DNA from 4 places in the Afifella sp. JA880 genome. Region 4 is predicted to be linked to each of the others. Evidence: riboswitches for the same ligand, from Rfam matches in the RefSeq annotation. Region 4 holds a riboswitch; each other region holds the start of a gene.
What was found. A riboswitch is a leader RNA that binds a small molecule or an ion and turns the genes downstream of it on or off. The one in region 4 is predicted to bind cobalamin.
Positions count from the first base shown of each region.

Region 1: it holds a riboswitch for cobalamin, as region 4 does, so the genes downstream of both, cobU (bifunctional adenosylcobinamide kinase/adenosylcobinamide-phosphate guanylyltransferase) here and NYQ83_RS03800 (PocR ligand-binding domain-containing protein) in region 4, are expected to answer to the same signal.
Region 2: it holds a riboswitch for cobalamin, as region 4 does, so the genes downstream of both, NYQ83_RS07525 (TonB-dependent receptor plug domain-containing protein) here and NYQ83_RS03800 (PocR ligand-binding domain-containing protein) in region 4, are expected to answer to the same signal.
Region 3: it holds a riboswitch for cobalamin, as region 4 does, so the genes downstream of both, NYQ83_RS12970 (DUF4198 domain-containing protein) here and NYQ83_RS03800 (PocR ligand-binding domain-containing protein) in region 4, are expected to answer to the same signal.

Region 1 is NZ_JAOANH010000001.1:86,215-90,562, reverse strand. Features, by position in the region: gene cobN (cobaltochelatase subunit CobN) at 1-335, opposite strand, end outside; gene cobW (cobalamin biosynthesis protein CobW) at 337-1,371, opposite strand; gene cobU (bifunctional adenosylcobinamide kinase/adenosylcobinamide-phosphate guanylyltransferase) at 1,368-1,898, opposite strand; cobalamin riboswitch at 2,235-2,446, opposite strand; gene NYQ83_RS17810 (hypothetical protein) at 2,445-2,864, opposite strand; tRNA gene NYQ83_RS00505 (tRNA-Asn) at 2,955-3,030, shown strand; gene NYQ83_RS00500 (AzlC family ABC transporter permease) at 3,491-4,234, shown strand; gene NYQ83_RS00495 (AzlD domain-containing protein) at 4,227-4,348, shown strand, end outside.
Region 2 is NZ_JAOANH010000001.1:1,591,870-1,596,217, forward strand. Features, by position in the region: gene nikR (nickel-responsive transcriptional regulator NikR) at 1-253, opposite strand, end outside; gene NYQ83_RS07520 (acyl-CoA thioesterase) at 588-1,382, opposite strand; cobalamin riboswitch at 1,835-2,034, shown strand; gene NYQ83_RS07525 (TonB-dependent receptor plug domain-containing protein) at 2,150-4,111, shown strand; gene NYQ83_RS07530 (ABC transporter substrate-binding protein) at 4,111-4,348, shown strand, end outside.
Region 3 is NZ_JAOANH010000002.1:1,004,547-1,008,894, forward strand. Features, by position in the region: gene cbiQ (cobalt ECF transporter T component CbiQ) at 1-705, opposite strand, end outside; gene NYQ83_RS12960 (cobalt ABC transporter permease) at 708-1,337, opposite strand; gene cbiM (cobalt transporter CbiM) at 1,334-1,966, opposite strand; gene NYQ83_RS12970 (DUF4198 domain-containing protein) at 1,982-2,779, opposite strand; cobalamin riboswitch at 2,938-3,151, opposite strand; gene NYQ83_RS12975 (DEAD/DEAH box helicase) at 3,315-4,348, opposite strand, start outside.
Region 4 is NZ_JAOANH010000001.1:814,786-819,133, forward strand. Features, by position in the region: gene NYQ83_RS03795 (response regulator) at 1-455, opposite strand, end outside; gene NYQ83_RS03800 (PocR ligand-binding domain-containing protein) at 535-1,785, opposite strand; cobalamin riboswitch at 1,905-2,117, opposite strand; gene NYQ83_RS03805 (ABC transporter ATP-binding protein) at 2,536-3,624, opposite strand; gene NYQ83_RS03810 (ROK family protein) at 3,639-4,348, opposite strand, start outside.

The DNA.
Region 1 (4,348 bases), 730 kb from region 4:
GCCACTTTGGCGCCTGAGCCGCGCGCGATCCGTAGCGTCTCCTCGACGCCGTAGCGCCAATAGCCGACGCCGCCGAGAAGCCGAACGACGATCAGCTTCGCCTCGGCCAGCACCTTCTCGACATAGAGATCGACCGAATAGGGATGCGCGAGCGACATCCAGTTGGCGAGCCGAATGGCCGGAAAATCATCCGCCAGCCGGTTCGCCGCCGCAGCCAACCCGGCAATCTCGGTGTCGGCTGCGGAAAGGATGACGATGTCGCCCGGGCTCTGATCGAGGTCGACCGCTTCGGAAGCCGCGTCGAGCCCCCGACTCTGGCCCTTGAAGATATGCAATTCAGCCTCCGAGGGCCTCCGTGACGGCCGCTCGATCGACATCGGACAGGCCGATCACCACGAGCTTCGGCTCGCCCGACGATTCACCGTTGCCGCGGTCGAACCAGCTCTCCAGCCTCTGACCCACGGCCTGGACGACCAGCGGCACCTTTTTGCCGTCGATCGCAAGGCGACCCTTGATGCGCAGAACGCCGGGCATGGCGAGCGCCTTGGTGATACGTGCTTCGGCCTCGGCCTTATCCGGCGCGGTCACGGCGATGCTGAAGGAATCGAAATCGTCGTGCTCGTGCTCCTCGCCTTCCATCTCATGGTGCGAAAGCCGGGTCTCGCTGTCGTCCTCCGCCCCGGCCCCAACACCCAGGAGGACCTCCGGCGGCACGATGCCGTGTGTGGCACGGATGAGCGACGCAGCGACGCGCTTGTCCTCTCCGACGCGCTTTTCCACGCGCAGCATGCCCGCTTCATCAACGAGATCGCTCTTTGACAGGATGATGAGATCGGCACAGCGCAGCTGATCCTCGAACAATTCCTCGATCGGATCGTCATGGTCGAGCGACTGGTCGGCTTCGCGTTGCGCGACGAGCTTCGCTTCGTCGCTCGCCATACGACCGGCCGCGACGGCCTCGGCATCGACGACGGTCACCACCCCATCGACGGTCACCCGGTCGCGGACAGCAGGCCAGGCAAAGGCTTTGACGAGCGGCTGCGGCAGAGCGAGGCCCGACGTCTCGATGACGATGTGGTCAGGCGCCTGGCCGCGTGCGAGGAGACCTTCCATCGCAGGCAGGAAATCATCGGCAACCGTGCAACAGATGCAGCCGTTGGACAACTCGACGATATCCTCCTCGCCGCAGGCAGGACTGCCGCAATCGGAAAGAATGCCGCCGTCGAAGCCGGTGTCTCCAAATTCATTGACGATGAGCGCGATCTTTCTGCCGTTCGCGTTATCGAGGATGTGACGGATGATCGTCGTCTTTCCGGCTCCAAGGAAGCCGGTGATGATCGTCGCGGGAATGCGTTCCGAAGCGTTTGTCATAAAGGAAGCTGTCCTTTCAGTGCCAGAGGCAGTCCGGCCGCCATGAAGACGACCAGCTCCGCCGAGCGGGCGATTTCCTGGTTGAGACGGCCCTGCGCATCGCGGAAGCGACGAGCCAGGGCGTTATCGGGTACGATGCCGAGGCCGACCTCGTTGGAGACAAGGACGACGGGGCCTTTCGCCGCGGCAAGGGCTGCGCAGAGGTCGCGCGTACGCACGGCGATGTCCTCTTCGGCGAACAAAATGTTGGAAAGCCAGAGCGTGAGGCAGTCGACGAGCAGGGCCCGATCCGGCGCGGCCTCCCCGGCGAGGACGTCCGCAAGCGCGACCGGCTCCTCGACGGTGCGCCATGCCGGTCCGCGCCGGGCCTGATGTGCGGCGATACGCTCACCCATCTCCGCATCGTCGTCGGCGGGAGGGCACGTCGCGACGTAGACGGGGTTGAGCCCGCTTCCCTCCACGAGGCGTTCCGCATAGGCGCTTTTTCCCGAGCGGGCGCCGCCCAAAACGAGTGCCGTGGTTATCATGCGGATTTCGCGGAGCGTTTCCGCGCCAGGGGCAAGGCAGACGACGCGAGCGGTCGGATGCTTACCGTCCAGCCGGTCGCAACAAAGGCCGCATGACCCTCGGCCATGCCTTGAACGTGAGGAAACATGACTGCCTCAATGGCAGCGCGGCAAAGATGCGTTTTCTGAAAGATCAGGCGGCAGACACCGCCCGCGTATGGAAGCGAAACCGCTTTGCACGGTGCGCAGATCGTTGGCGATCAATGCGGCGCAGCCGGCTCGAACCCTGGATGGAATCGCAGACGGAAATGTTCCGGAACTTTGCATGCTATCCCCTTTGCCGTCCCTCCGACGGCGTTCGAGTTGCCCTGGTCCGGCAGGTCTCCTGGCTTGCGGGTCTCCGCCCTTCTGCGCCTTCCCGTTGCCGGTGGCTTGTGCAGGGGGCTCGCCGCGTACAGTTGCGGGGGCAGCTGCGGATGAGGGATCCCGATCTGGGTCATCCCTGTCGCATTCCCTTTTGATCCCCAGGTGCTGTGCACCATTCGGGAACCGGAACCATTTCAAAGACTAAACGGAATCGGAAGACTGTCGCAAGCGCGATTCCGCCGATCGCTCCGTTTCGCTCATGCGTGTATCGCCCGGCGAAACGAACGGTGTCTGCGAATCGATTTTGCTGGCAACAGCCGCCTTCCCATTGCCATTTCCCGCGGGCGCGGCCACGTCGAATCGCCGCGCCACGCCCGGATAACGCGTGTAGATCCACACAGTGAACCGCCGCCGCCAACGCCGCACCGCGGGAATATCGATCGACAACACGATCAGCCCGAGCGGCAGCATCCACAGGCCGAGCACCGGCAGGAAGGCGAAGAGACCGCCGAGAACCAGCAGAATCCCGATACCAACACGCAGAAGCGGGCTGTGCGGCAGAGGCATCTGCCGGCCAAAAAGATGGAGGCGCGAGCGCCGCTTCCTGTCGTTCTTTACCACTTCAGCTTCCTGCCTGTTTTGCATGCGTCAAAAATGGGCTGCGAAAGGATGCTTGCAATGCCCGATGAGTTTGGTATATCGCGCCTCAATTCCCCGGTAGCTCAGTTGGTAGAGCAAGCGGCTGTTAACCGCTGGGTCGCTGGTTCGAGTCCGGCCCGGGGAGCCACCTTCCTTCTCTTCTCATCCCACGATCCAGTCGAAACCGTGTCTTCACGGTGGGTGCCAAAAACTGTGAGCACCCGGAACGGTCTGGCCGAGGCAACGTCGCCTGGCCATTCACACGCCGCTCCCGCTTCTATCGACAGAATCGAAAACGATCGCCGTTCGACCTCGAAGGCGGGGTTCACGAAGAGATTCGCAGCGCGCCCAGCTCCGCGCTGAATCAGGCGTCTCCAGGCCGCAGCGGATGTGCAGAACGTGATCGAGCGCAGAAATATTCGCGACGACACCTCACGCGCCATCAACGTCGATACGAAAACAACCTCATAGTTATGATATGTGCCGGCACAGGATATCGCGCCGAAATGAAGTATATTCATTTCGATTAGTTTTTCTGGACACAATATATAAGCTGGAATAAAGGGATGGCTGATATTCTACATTGAGATACGCCCTCCCCCGATGCAATGACAGACTCCCCAGACCTCTCCAGCGACGAAGAGGCGTCCGCAGGACACGTTTTCCGTATCGCCGTCGGTGACGCTCTCGTCGTGATTCTCACTTTCCTCGTGATGTTCATGGGCGTCGGCCAGCTCAGCGCTGAAGCTGGCCTTAACGCCGTGCAGACCGCATTGATGACCAGCCTCACGGTCGCCGCGCCCGCTCAGGCTGCCGCCATGCAGATCCTGACGAGCGAGGGCGCAACCGCCGGCGCCTGGGCCGCGGCCGTTGTCGCCGTCATCATCGTCAATCTCCGCTTCATCGTCATGGTCGCCTCGGTCCTGGCGCGCTTGCCGGAGACGACATTCTGGCGCGCTTTGGGCGGCGTCGGGCTGATTTCGGCAAGCTCCTTCGCCGTCATCCTCCCCCGCCTCATGGAAGAGCCGCCTCCACGGCCGATTCTCTATTGCGGCATGGTCGGAGGCATGTGCTCGCTCTCCGCCGTCATCGGCGCCGTGGCCGGCCATCAGCTCGCAGCCTCCGTGCCGGTCATCGTCGGCGCGACTTTGGGCGCCATGATCCCGATCTATTTCGCCACGCTGATCGCCCGCCAGAAGAAGCTGCGCCCTTTGATGGTGAACGCGTTCTTCGGCGCACTTCTCGTGCCGCTCGGCGTGCCCTTCATGGGCGCATCCGCGCTCCTCGTCCTGCCTCTCATCGTGGCAGGCCTCAGCATGCTGGTCGATCAAGGAAAACAAGGAAATGCCTGACGTTCTCTCTCAATGGCAGCTTTGGGCGGTGGCGGCCGGCGCCGGCCTTGGGACGCTTATGTTGCGGCTCGTGCCGCTGTTTGCCCGAGAGGCGATTGGTGGCGAACGCATCCG
Region 2 (4,348 bases), 780 kb from region 4:
CATGATGCGCGTGATGATTGTCCGTGAGCCGGTTCGGCAGGTCGCGGATCGCGTGATCGTACACATAGGTGAGTGAGCCGTAGCAGAGCTGGTCGTTGCCGAGTGGCTCTCCCGATTCGGTCGCCTCGCGCGCCAGAACCTCGCGGGCCATGTCGCGCAACGCCTCGGAGCGGCTTTGATAGCCGCGCTCTTCGCTCAAAGCGTCGATCTCCTTGAGGAGGTCTTCTTCGAGAGTGATGGTGATCCGTTCCATACCGCCTGCCATTGGCGCCGTCTGTCCGACACTATGGCCCAGGAATAGCCGCGACCGCGTCGGAAAACGAGCCCGCAACGGTTTGCCGTCAACCGATCGCATTGGGGGCGGATGAAAGGCCTCGCCAAGCGATGCGGACCCGCCGCGCCCCGAAAGGCCCAGGACCGCAGCGCCAGATCTGCGCCCGGATCGCGGGCTGAAGAACGAGAATCCCCCTCGTCGTCGCCTATTGGCGGCAGGGTGCGCTCGTGGATCGGGCGCCGTGAAACGACTGAGGCTCGCGCCCGCCTCGCCTCATCCGACCGACGGCATCCCCTTAAATCCCAAAAAGCGCTCAGGCGATCGCAACCGGACGGTGGGCCTCGTCGACGGCGACCATCACGAACGTCCCCTTGCCGCACAGCCTGCGGTTTTCCGACAGGAGTGCCTCGGCAATCATCGTCACCTCGACGGTCATCGAGGAGCGCCCGGTCGCCACGATCGAAGGGTTGAGCTCGATCATCTCGCCGGCGACGACCTGATCCATGAAATCGACGCGTTGCGAGGCGGCCATGACGACGATTTTTCGGCAATGTCGGGTCGCTGCGACGAACGCGGATTTGCCCATCGCGGCAAGGACGTGGCCGCCATAGAGGCTGCCGTAATGGCTCGTCTGATCGGGAAAGACGATTTCGCAGGAGCCGCTTTCAGACACGGGCATCTCGGGTTCGTCCGACAGGGGTGGCAGCGCGCCGCCATACCGCTCTAACGTATCGGCGGCCACCATGTTGAAGATGCCCCGCGTCGACAAGCGCCGTTCGCCGGACAACGGCGCCTCGGCGAAGAGATCGACCTCGACGCCAAGCGAACGGCGGCCGACACGCACCACCTTTCCCGTCAGCTCGACGATTTCCCCAACATGCGCCGGGACGTGAAAATCGATGCGTTCGCAGGAGGCGGTGACGAAGTCGACATGCGCGTAACGCGAGGCGACGAGGAAGGCGACCTTGTCCATATGCGCAAGGCCGATGCCGCCGAAGAGCGTGCCATGGTGATTGGCGTCGCCGGGAAAGACGAAGTCGATCAGTCGGGTAAAGCCGTTGGCGGGACGCCCCAACCCGTTCTCCGAGCTTTTCTCCGGCGCGTTCATTGCGCGCTCCCCGCCGTTTCAGCACGCAAATGCTCTGCTGCCATGATCATGTCGAGACCTCCCCATCCCAAGCGCTCAAGCTGCCCTGCCTCGCCGGCGCCGCAGAAGCCGCGCAAACCTCACCCAAGGGGCGCAGGGCCTGAGCACCTTCCCGCGTCAAGCGCACCGCAGCGCACACCGTCAAGGCGGACTTTCTGCCGATCGCTCAGGCGCAACCTCTCACGCCCAATCTATCCGCCCGACCTATGGGAAGCCCCACGAAACCCGGCAAAGGCCCCGTGTGCGCCCCGCCTCTGCGGCCTTTTGCCCCCTCTCCCAGAGCCATCCATTCTCGCAGGAGGCCGCGCCGCCGGGCGCCATCGGCAAGCTTCATCCTTCGCCGCCAAAAGCGAAAGCGACTTCCAATCAAGCCCATGCGCCTGCGATTCATCTTGACGCGACGGTCGCGATCGTGGTCCCGTCCTTTCGACGGTGCCTCTTTGGAGGCTCAAAAGGGAACGCGGTGCGGGCGATGCTCAAATCCGCGACTGTCCCCGCAACTGTGAGCGGTGAATCGCTCGTCACAATGCCACTGGCCCCGAGGGTACCGGGAAGGCGGCGACGCGATCATGACCCGCAAGTCAGGAGACCTGCCGTCAACCGTGGTCACGCGCGGTCACGTCGGTCGGGGTGTGCCGATGGGGTAGACTTCATGCGCACGCGCCCATGAAGCGTCCTCGATCGCGGTGATGTGCCAACCGGCCGTGCGCCGCCCTTGAGGTCGTCCCGTGTTTTTCTCCCGCCCCCCGCGTGAAGGCGTTCCGCCGCAACGCTTCGTCGCCGTTTGTGCCGGCTTTTTCGTCGCCGCCGGCATCTCTCCGGCCGCCGCGCAGGACGATGACGTCATCGAACTCCCCGAACTCTCCGTCACGGCGAACCTGACGGCGACGCCGCTCACGCAGGTCGGCAGCGCCGTGACCGTCATCACTGGCGAGGAGCTGAAACAGCAGAACATCCACGACGCGACGGAAGCGCTGCGTCAGGTGCCGGGTGTGATCGTCAACGCGGCCGGCCCACGCGGCCAGTTCACGCAGCTTCGGATCCGCGGCTCTGAAGGCAACCAGACCAAGATCTTCGTCGACGGCATCCCCGTCAACGACCCGGCGCGCGGTTCGGAATTCGATTTCGCGCATCTTCTTGCCGACAACATCGAGCGCATCGAGGTGCTGCGCGGGCCGCAGAGCGCGCTCTACGGCTCCGACGCGATCGGCGGCGTCGTCAACATCATCACCCGGCGCGCCGAACCCGGCACGCATCTGACGGGCCGCCTCGAAGCCGGTTCGCACAAGACGCTGAGCGGCAACGCCACGATCGGGACGGCCGGCACCAACTACGATTTTCTCGCCGGCGCCTCCGGCGTACGCACCGACGGCATCTCGGTCGCCGATGAACGCCTCGGCAATCCGGAAGACGACGGCTACGAAAACGGCACCCTCTTCGCCAAGGGCGGCGTCGACGTCACCGACTGGCTGAACCTTTCAGGCGTTGCACGCTACACGCGCCTGCGCACCGATCTCGATTCGGAAGGGTTTCTGCCCTCCGTCGGCCATACCGGCCCGCTCGATTCCAATCAGGACATGAAGGGCGACCAGCTTTTCACCCGCGCTCAGGCGAAGGTGACGCTCCTCGACGGTCATTGGGAACAGCTCGCCGGCATCTCCTACACCGATCAGAACCGCGATTATCGCGATCTCGACCCGACCACGGTCACGAGCACTTACGAAGGCGAACGGCTGCAGTTCGATTACCGCTCGACCTTCATGTTCGATACGCCCGCCATCGCCAATGCCGGGCATACGCTCACGTTTGGGGTCGAGCGGGGTGAAGACAGCGCCGTCTCCGACAGCGCCTGGTCGTCCTTCGATCGCTCCATCACCTCGACGGGCTTCATCGGCCAGTATCAGCTCAGCCTGTTTGAGGACCTGTCGCTGACGGCGGGCCTCCGCCACGACCTGAACGACGTCTTCGAGGATGCCACCACCTACCGGCTGACCGGCGCCTACAATTTCCGCCAGACCGGCACCAAGCTCCACGCCTCCTACGGCACCGGCGTGAAGAACCCGACGCTCTTCGAACTCTACGGCTACACCAACACCTATCGCGGCAATCCGGATCTCGAGCCGGAAGAGGCGAAAGGCTTCGACGTCGGCGTCACGCAGGCCTTCTGGGCGAACCGCGCCTCGCTCGACGTCACCTATTTCAATCAGGAGATCTCCAACCTCATCACCGGCTCGGGCCAGTCCTCGATCAACCAGCCGGGAGAATCCAAGATCGATGGCGTGGAAGTCGCCCTGACGGTGGAGCCGGTCGACAATCTGACGGTGACAGGCTCCTACACCTATACGGACGGCGAGGATCCGACCGGCGACGAATTGATCCGCCGGCCGCAGAACGTCGCCAGTCTGGTCGTCAACTACGCCTTCCTTCAGGGCCGCGCCAACGTCAACGTGTCGGTCGATTACAACGGCGAGCAGAAGGACTGGGTGTGGACCGACGCCCTTTACGTGAACCGCGAGACGCTCACCCTCGACCCCTACACGCTCGTCGATGTCGCCGCCTCCTACGACATCACCGACAACACCCAGATCTACGGGCGCGTGGAGAACCTCCTCGACGAAAAGGCCTATGATCAGTGGGGTTATGACCGGGAAGGCGTCAGCGCCTATGCCGGAGTTCGGCTGACATTCTAATGCCTGGGCCTTGGCTCACGTATTGTCTGGCAGCCGTTGCGGTCCTCGCCGTCGCCGATGCTCCTCCGGCGGCGGCGAGGCCGCAGCACATCGTCTCGATCAATCTGTGTGCCGATCAGCTTCTGATGCGGCTTGCAGATCCCGATCAGATCGCCTCACTCAGCTATTTCTCGCGCGACGCCTCCATGTCGAACCTCGCCGAGGAGGCCCGCGCGTTTCCGCGCAATCGCGGCCTCG
Region 3 (4,348 bases), on a different contig from region 4:
GAAGGCGAGCGTGTCGAAAAGCGGCATCCGGCCGGTAAAGCCCCGGCATTTCATCGCGCCGAGAATGCGCTCCGAGCGCTCGATCGCCCGCACCAGCATCATCCCGACGAGATAGCCGACGGAGCGATAGGTGTGCCGGTTGTTCGAGGGGCGAAATCCGCGTGCCTTCATCGCCATGCGCAGACGCTGATATTCCTGCTGCAGGACGTCGACATAGCGCACGGTGAACATCAGCAGGTAGATGAGCTTTTCCGGCACCATCAAACGCCGCAACGCATGGCCGAGCGTCACCGGCTCGGTGGAGCCGACGAGCGCCATCAAGGCGAGGATCACGGCATTCGCCGTCAGCGCGATCTCCGCCGCCTGCCGCAGCCCCTGCCAGCTCGCCGCAAACCCGAAGACGGTGAACATCGCATCGCCCGGCACGGTGAAGGGCAGCATGGCGATCAGGAAGATGATGAAGCTGTCCATCATCGCCATGCGCTTGAGCGTCCGACCGACCGGCAGCCGCGCCGACAGCATCAGGAAGAACGCCGCCAGAAGCCCGGTCGCCAAAACGGCGAGATCCTGCAGGCTCACCATCACGATGGCGAAGGCGACAGCAACGACGATGCGGGTGCGCACGTCGATGCCATCGATCAGCGTGCCCTTGGCTTCGCCCGTATCGGTGAGCGCGCGCCGTCCGGCTGAGAGAACGTGGCTCATCGTCAGGCCGCCGTCATCTTGCGCCGGGCCGCGATATAGAACGCGACGCCGAAGATGCCGAAGATATAGCCGATCCCACCGAGGATGCTCTGCATGTCGTGCTTCTCCTTATAGGCGTCGATATCGCGCCGGAGCGGGATCACCTGCTTCTGCACCGCTTCGGTGATCATCTCGTGCTGTGCTTCAAGAAGCGCGGCGAGGTCGACGCCGGAGCTTTGGGCGGTCGCCCCCATAGTCCCGGAAGACGCCGGCTCGGCACCGGCCGCAGCTTCGGCAGCGACCAGCGCCGGCGATGAGGCCTCCGCACCGCCGATCTCCGGCAACTCCTCGGCCGACATCCGCACCTGCGCCACATGGCCCGCGCCGAGATTGGCCTTGAAGACGAGCGGCACCGCCTTTTCGGGCTTGTAGGTGAAGGCGCCGGTCTCGTCGGTTACCGCCTCGCCGAGCTTGTTGCCGTTGTCGTCGAACACCTCGACCGTCGCATCTTTCGCCATATCGCCGTTGGAAAAGCCGACCTCGCCTTCCACGACGTCGCCGGACGCATAGACGGACGCGATGACCTTGTGGGCGAGAGCCTGCGATGCGGGCAGAAGAGCCAGGAAAACGAGGGCTGCGCAGAGCTTTCTCATAGCGCGACCTCCTCGGCAGCGGATCGATTGAAAGTGGCGAAGAGCTCCGGCTTGACGCGGCGGGCCAGAACCACGGCCGCCCCCGTCACCAGAGCTTCGATGATCATGATCGGGATATGGGCGAAGAAGACGAGCTTGGCGGCCGGGATGAATTCGTCGCCGGACAGCGCCAGAGCGATCGCGACGAACGCCGTCGTCAGCGCGATCGCGAGCCCCCCGCCGATGGCGCCTGAAATCGCGGCGACCGTCAGCGAATTGGAGGCGATCCCGCGTCGGCACAGATAATAGACGATCACTGCCGGCAGCGCGATGTTGAGCGTATTCACCCCGAGCACGGTGAGCCCTCCGAAGCCGAAGAACACCGCTTGCAGAAGAAGCCCGACGAACAGCGCCGGAAAGGCGGCCCAGCCGAGCACCAGCCCGGCCAGACCGTTCATGATGAGATGCACGCTGGAGGGACCGATCGGAACATGGATGAGCGAGGCGACGAAGAACGTCGCGCTCAACACCCCGGCGGCCGGCATCTTTTCCGCCGTCAGCGATTTGAGGCCGAGCGCAATGCCCCCGGCCGCCAACACCGCTCCCCCGATGACGACGTCATTGGCGAGAGCTCCGTCGACAATATGCATCGATCCCTCCTGCCGTCATTCGACGTCGTAGGCGCGCACCCAGATGACGGCGTCCTGCGAGAGCTCTTTGCCCTCGAACTCCGTCTTCGGACCCGTACCGAGCGCGGCAAAGCCCCAGAACCCGGCCTTGGGGACGCCGAAGGTGAAGTAGCCGTTCTCGTCGCTCATCGCGATGACGGCACCGCCCGGCATCGGCGAGGCTTTGGGTTCGGTGGGCTTGTTCTCGTCCATGGAGGGCTCGGCCGCCATGTATTCGACTTCGATCTCGGCACCCGCGACCGGCTTGCCTTCCGACAGGACACGGCCCGTGAAGGTGGAGCCGGCCAGAATGTTGGTCGGGCGATCGAGCGGCACGATTTCCGTCGCAAGCCCTTTGGGCTCGGCCCAATCGGTCGGCAATTGCGCCCGGTTCAGATAGGCCTTGGCGATCTGCTGGATGTAGATGTCCTCGCTCTCCTCGTAATAGGGCTGAGGCACGACGACGAGCGTGTAATCGCCGGCGCGCTTCGCCGGCAGCGTGGCATCGAAGGCTTGCGCGCTGTTTTCCAGCCCCTCGAAGGAGATCGGCTTCAGGCTGTCCTTGAGATCGATCTTCTTGCCGCGGAAGACGGCGTAGAACTCTTCCGGCGCGCCCATATCCATGACATGGCCGTTCTCGAAGGGATGCCAGAAGATGAGCTTCAGCGGCACGTCGCCCGGCTCGGCGAGATTCACCTCGGGCGTATAGATCAGCTGAAAATGCGCTTCGGCTGCGGCGGGAAGAAGAAACGCCGCCGATGTGAGGGCGGCACAGGCAAACTTACGAAGGTTCATTCGTATCGTCTCTCCAATGACTGCAGCGGACGAACCGCGACAGTGATGCGGAAAGGACGATCGGGGTTTTGGCGAGGATTGGGCGCAAATCGGATTCCTGGCGCCGTTCCACCGCCAGACGCTCACCCCGGCGTCCGTTGCGGTGCGGCACCGGTCGCCCGGCGTCGCGCGTCAGCGGCAGGTCTCCTGGCTTGCGGGTCACAGCATGGCTTCGTCTTCCCAGCGCCAATGCGCCAGTGACATGTTGAAGCCCTGCTCGCCGCTCACAGTTGCGGGGGCAGCCACGGTTTTGGTCCCTGCTGGGTACGCCTCACCGTGTTCCCTTTTAATCCGGTCGCTTTGCGTCCGGAAACCGTTGACACCCCCATCTGCCGGCGAATGGCCATAATTGTCAATGCCGTGCACGTTGAGCAGCCATGCCCGGCACGGCTTTCCTTTGCCGGCAACGGACCACGCCGAAGGGTGCCCGAGGGCACAAAAAAGGCCGACCGCACATGGCGGCCGGCCCTCTCAAACTTGCGTGGCGTCGCTGTCTTCAGCGCGCGGCGACCTGCTTGTCGCCCGCCCCGGTTTTTGGCTTGCTGCTCTTGCGCAGCATCCGTTCCAGACCGGCCTGGGCGCCCTCGTTGCCGCGGCCGCCGTCGCGGCGGGCCCCGTCACGCCGGCCATCCGAGCCACCTTTGCGGCTCTTGGGCGCGCCGCCCTCGGCCCGCTTGGCCGAACGGCCTCCTTCGGCACCTTCCGGCCTGCGGTTGCGGCCGCCTTTCGGGGCGTCGCCGTTGCGGCCTTCATTCCGCCCGTCGCTCCGCCCTTCGTTGCGCCCCTCGGAGCGAGCTTCGAAGGCCGCGGGTTTGTTGCCCGAACGCCGGCGGTTGCGTGAGGGAGAATTGCGCTTGCCAGGCTGGCGTGATCTTTCGTCGCGCCGCTCGCCCGCCTGCTGGCGCACGTCTGCAGACGGCGCCTCATCTGTTTCATCGACCACCTCGGCCCCGCCCTGGTCCGCAAACGCCTCGCGCCGAGGTGCGGCCCCATGCGCATCGATCCTCTTGCCGATCAGCTTTTCGATGTCGCGCAGAAGACCCCGCTCGGAATGATCGCACAGCGAGATCGCGATGCCGCTCTTGCCGGCGCGCGCGGTCCGCCCGATGCGGTGCACATAGGCCTCCGGCACGTTCGGCAGCTCGAAATTGACGACATGCGAAACGTCGTCGATGTCGATGCCGCGCGCTGCGATATCGGTCGCGACCAGAACGGCGACACGGCCGTTGCGGAAGGCACCGAGCGCCTTTTCACGCTGATTCTGGCTCTTATTGCCGTGGATCGCCGCTGAGCGCAGCCCAGCCTTGTCGAGATGCTGGCTCACCTTGTCGGCACCGCGCTTGGTGCGCGTGAAGACGATCGCCCGCTCCATATCGGCAGCGCCGAGGAGATCGACGAGCATGTCGCGCTTGCCGGCACTCGCAACGTTGATGACGCTTTGTGCAATCTGCTCGATCGGGCGCGACACCGGGGCGACGGAGATTTCCGCCGGCTGGTGGAGAAAATCACCCGCGAGCTTGCGGATCGCCG
Region 4 (4,348 bases):
TTGACCGGATCTCTCTCCGGCGCACAGGGCGTGGCAGCCGACGTCACGTCCCGCGCGATCTCCGCATCGGCGGCGGACGAGGACGCACTCAATTCCGTGCAGATCTCACCGTGGAGCTTCCGCAACAATTCGCCAAGCTTCGCCGGACGGATCGGCTTCAGAAGATAGTCGAGCGCACCGATCTTGAGAGCGCGTTGCACATAGGCAAATTCATCATAAGCCGTGAGGAAGATGAGCCGCGTGCGCGGCAGCTCGGCCTTGATGATCGCCGCCGCTTCCAACCCGTCCACGCCGGGCATCTTGATGTCGATCAGAATAAGCTCAGGCCGCTCGCGCCGCGCCAGCTCCACCGCCTCGGAGCCGTTCTTGGCCTCCCAGACATTGGCGAAGTCGAGCGCCTCAGCCGCCACGACGCGGCTGACCGTCGAGCGAATGATGGGCGTGTCGTCGGCCACCAAAAGGCCGGGCCGAACCGAGGACTCCTGTTGAAAAGCGCCTTGAAACATGGACGCAAAACGCTCAGTGCGTGCGAGCTCAAGCATTTTCGAGCTGCGCATAGTCGCCGAGTGGCCAGGAAAGCTCAATTCGGGTTCCCTCATTCAATCTGCTTGTTACTTTTAGATCGAAGTCGTTGCCGTACTCGCTGTCGAGCCGGGTGATGACACTTTGCAGTCCGAGAGCCGCGCGGCTGCGCTCCGCCTGCTGCAGGACACAACGATCGTTGTTGAGCGCGGCGACCTGAGCCTCGCTCATCCCCGCGCCGTTGTCATAAACCTCGATCAAGCCGCGATCGCCTACCCTCCGGGCCGAAACGCGCACACGCACCGGCCGCGAGAGCGCTTCCACCCCATGCACGATAGCGTTCTCGGCAAGCGGCTGCAGAACCATGCACGGGACCGGCCAATTGCGCAGGCTTTCGTCGAGATCGACTTCGATGCTCAGGTGGTCGCCGAAGCGAAGCTGGTGGAGGCGCAAGCAGCGTTCGATCATGTCGAATTCTTCGCTGAGCGGCACCGAAGTGGCGAGATTGCGCAGGCTGTAGCGGAGGATGTCGCTCAGCATGTAAGCGACCTCCTCGGTCTTCACCGCCTTCTCCTCGAAAGCCGTGTAGCCAATGAGCGTCAAGGAATTGAACAGGAAATGCGGATTGACGCGCGCCTGCAACGCCCGCAACTGCGCATCCTGCAGCGCCTTTTCCGTCGCGGCTTTGGCTTTCACCTCTTTGAGGAGGCGCGCCTGGATCAGGTTCGTCTTGCCAATCTCGATGATGTGGCTCGCCGCCAGCATCAGCATCTCGACAGCGGAATCGAGGCGATCTCGATCGGCCGCCGGCATGGCATAGACGGCTTCCTCGAGTTCAGCCGGAGCAATGCCAATTGAACCGTTTCGGTCGAGCACGTTCTGGATCGTGCGCTCGCGTTCACTTTCGAGCATCACCTGGCCGCACAAGAGGCAGCCGAGATATTCATCCTCGATGATGATCGGCGCGGCGACGTCGACGAGCCCGGCATGGCAGACATAGGTTGCCGGCCGGCCAGACCGGTAGGCGGCGAGGCCCCCGCAGGCATCGCATGCATGACAGCGCCGCAACCCTTCGGGGGTGGAGCGCATCAAACGACACACAGGCTGGAAATTGCTTGTTTTGGTGACGGGAACCCCGTCGCGACCAACTGTCACCGCCGCCATATCCATGGCCTTGGCAAAAGTGTCCTGGATCCTCTGCAACGTCGGGACGTCGACGAAGTCCTGGATCCGCCACTTATGAGTTGGGAAATGCTCTTCCATCAGGATGACCGACCTGCCCAACGCCGAAAGATGACAAGCAAGCGCAAGCGCTGCCCACCGTGATTTTCGTCGCTGGATGCAAACCCCGACATCCCTCGTTGTACGCCGACAGCCCACACAGCCCGACGCACATCACCGGCAGGTCTCCTGGCTCGCGGCACCAAGCAAGGGCTACCTTCCCAGCACTTTCGCGCCAGTGGCACTCCCAGCCCTGCTCTCCGCTCACAGTTGCGGGGGCAGCTACGGTTTCGGTCCCTTTTTGGCAGGCCTCACCGTATTCCCTTTTCATCCTTGCACTCTCGCGCTCGGAAACCGGTAACGGGCTTTTACTGGCGCCAAGAGAGGCATATGTCAAGTCGGCAAGGCCGCTAACGCTTTCGTTACCCACGTGTAACAGGAAAAAATTCTATCTTTGGTTTATTAACAGCGCGCATAGGTTGCTTTTTGCCATAGAATGGCCACGCCGCGCTCCAATATCCGTAATATTTACATCAACATCTAAGCCCAATACTTTGATGCATGACGATATCTACAGATACTTGGGCATACACCCGGCCATAACGCCGCATATTGCCGGCCGCGATAACCTCTCCGTGAGGCGTCAGATGCACCGCCCAGTGGGACGGATAGCGCCTTTTAGTACAGGGTTTCCGCAACAGAGGCGGACTGCCACCGCACCTGCTCGCGACCTCCTCGGCACCGCCTCTTCGAACACAGGGACGGGCGATACCGTCAAAGCATCCGCCTGAGCTATAAAGCCTGCCCGTCCTTGTCGAAGAAATGACAATGGGCGGGATCGAAACTCAGCCAAACGCGCTCGCCCGTCGTCACATCGCTGATCCCGGCCGTCTCGACGGTCACAAGATCATCCTCGCCGATATTGGCATAGAGAAGCGTATGGTTGCCGAAAGCCTCGACAACCACGATCTCGGCCGCAATGCCCTCGGTTTTCTCGCGGCTGAACTCGATCTCATGGGGGCGGATGCCAAGTGCGATTTCGTCCTGATCGATCGCCGCTGCCGGCGCTTCCGGAAAAGCCATTTCGACCCCGTTTGGGAGCTTGAGGCGAGGACCTCCCTCCGACGCTCCGGCGACGCGCACCGGCAGGAAGTTCATCTGCGGGCTGCCGATGAAGCTCGCCACGAAACGGGTCTTCGGCTTGCCATAGAGTTCGAGCGGCGTGCCCACCTGCTCGATGCGCCCCTCGTTCAACACCACGATGCGGTCGGCGAGCGTCATCGCCTCGGTCTGGTCGTGCGTGACGTAGATCATCGTGGCGTCCATGTCGCGATGCAGGCGCGCGATCTCGATGCGCATCTGGGCGCGCAGAGCTGCGTCGAGGTTGGACAAAGGCTCGTCGAACAGGAAGACCTTCGGATCGCGCACAATCGCACGGCCGATGGCGACACGCTGACGTTGGCCGCCGGACAATTGCCGCGGCTTGCGCTGGAGAAGCTCCGACAGGCGCAGCATTTCTGCCGCTTCCGTGACCTGCCGCTTGATCTCCGACTTCTCGACCTTCGCCTGCTTCAGGCCGAAGCCCATATTCTTTTCCACGCTCAGATGCGGATAGAGCGCGTAGGACTGGAACACCATCGAGATGCCGCGCTTGGCAGGCGACAAATCCTTCACCGAACGCCCCTCGATCAAAAGGTCGCCGGAGGTGATCTCCTCCAGCCCCGCAATCAAGCGCAGGAGCGTCGACTTCCCGCATCCCGACGGTCCGACGAAGACGACGAATTCTCCGGGCTCGACACCAAGGTCGACACCGCGGATCACCTCCGCGGCCCCGAACTTCTTACGCACGCCTCGAAGTTCAACTTGCAGCTCTCGGGCCATGGCGGTCACCTCGTTCAACCGAATGCCGATGGTTTGATGACGGGGACGTTTTCGCCCGCCACAGGATTGAGACGGCGGCGCACCATGGCCGCCGCTCCGATGAGGCCGGAATCGTTACCATGCTCGGTCGCCAAGATCCGGGCATCATCAAACAGATACGGCCAGGTGTTTGCCCGAAGGTGGCGACGGATACGGTCCAGCAGAAAGCCTCCGGCGAGCGAGATGCCCCCGCCGACGACGCAAAGCTCGATGGCGGTGAGGTTGATCATCGTCCCGAATGCCTGGGCGATGTAGCGCCCCATCGTCTCGAACGCCGCGTCGGCTCGTGCATCACCGGCCAGAGCGCGTTCGCGTAAAAGGCTCATGTTGAGATCTTCGGCCGCTTCTCCGGTCTCCGCGGCATAGGCGGCGATGACGGCCTTGCCACCGGCGAGATCCTCAAACGTACCGTGAAGACCATAGCGTTCATACGGATGACCGGGCTCTAAAACCATGGCGCCGAATTCCGGCGGCTTGCCATCACGGCCGCGCACGATACGTCGATCGATGACGAGGGCGCCGCCAATACCGGTGCCGACCGTGATGAGGGCAAAGCTCGAAACGCGCCTGCCGACACCGAACTCCAATTCGCCGAGCGTGGCAGAGATTGCGTCGTTGTCCGTTGCCGCGGGCACGTTCAGACGTCTGGCGAGCTCAGCCGCAAGCGAGCCGCCCTTAAGAAGCG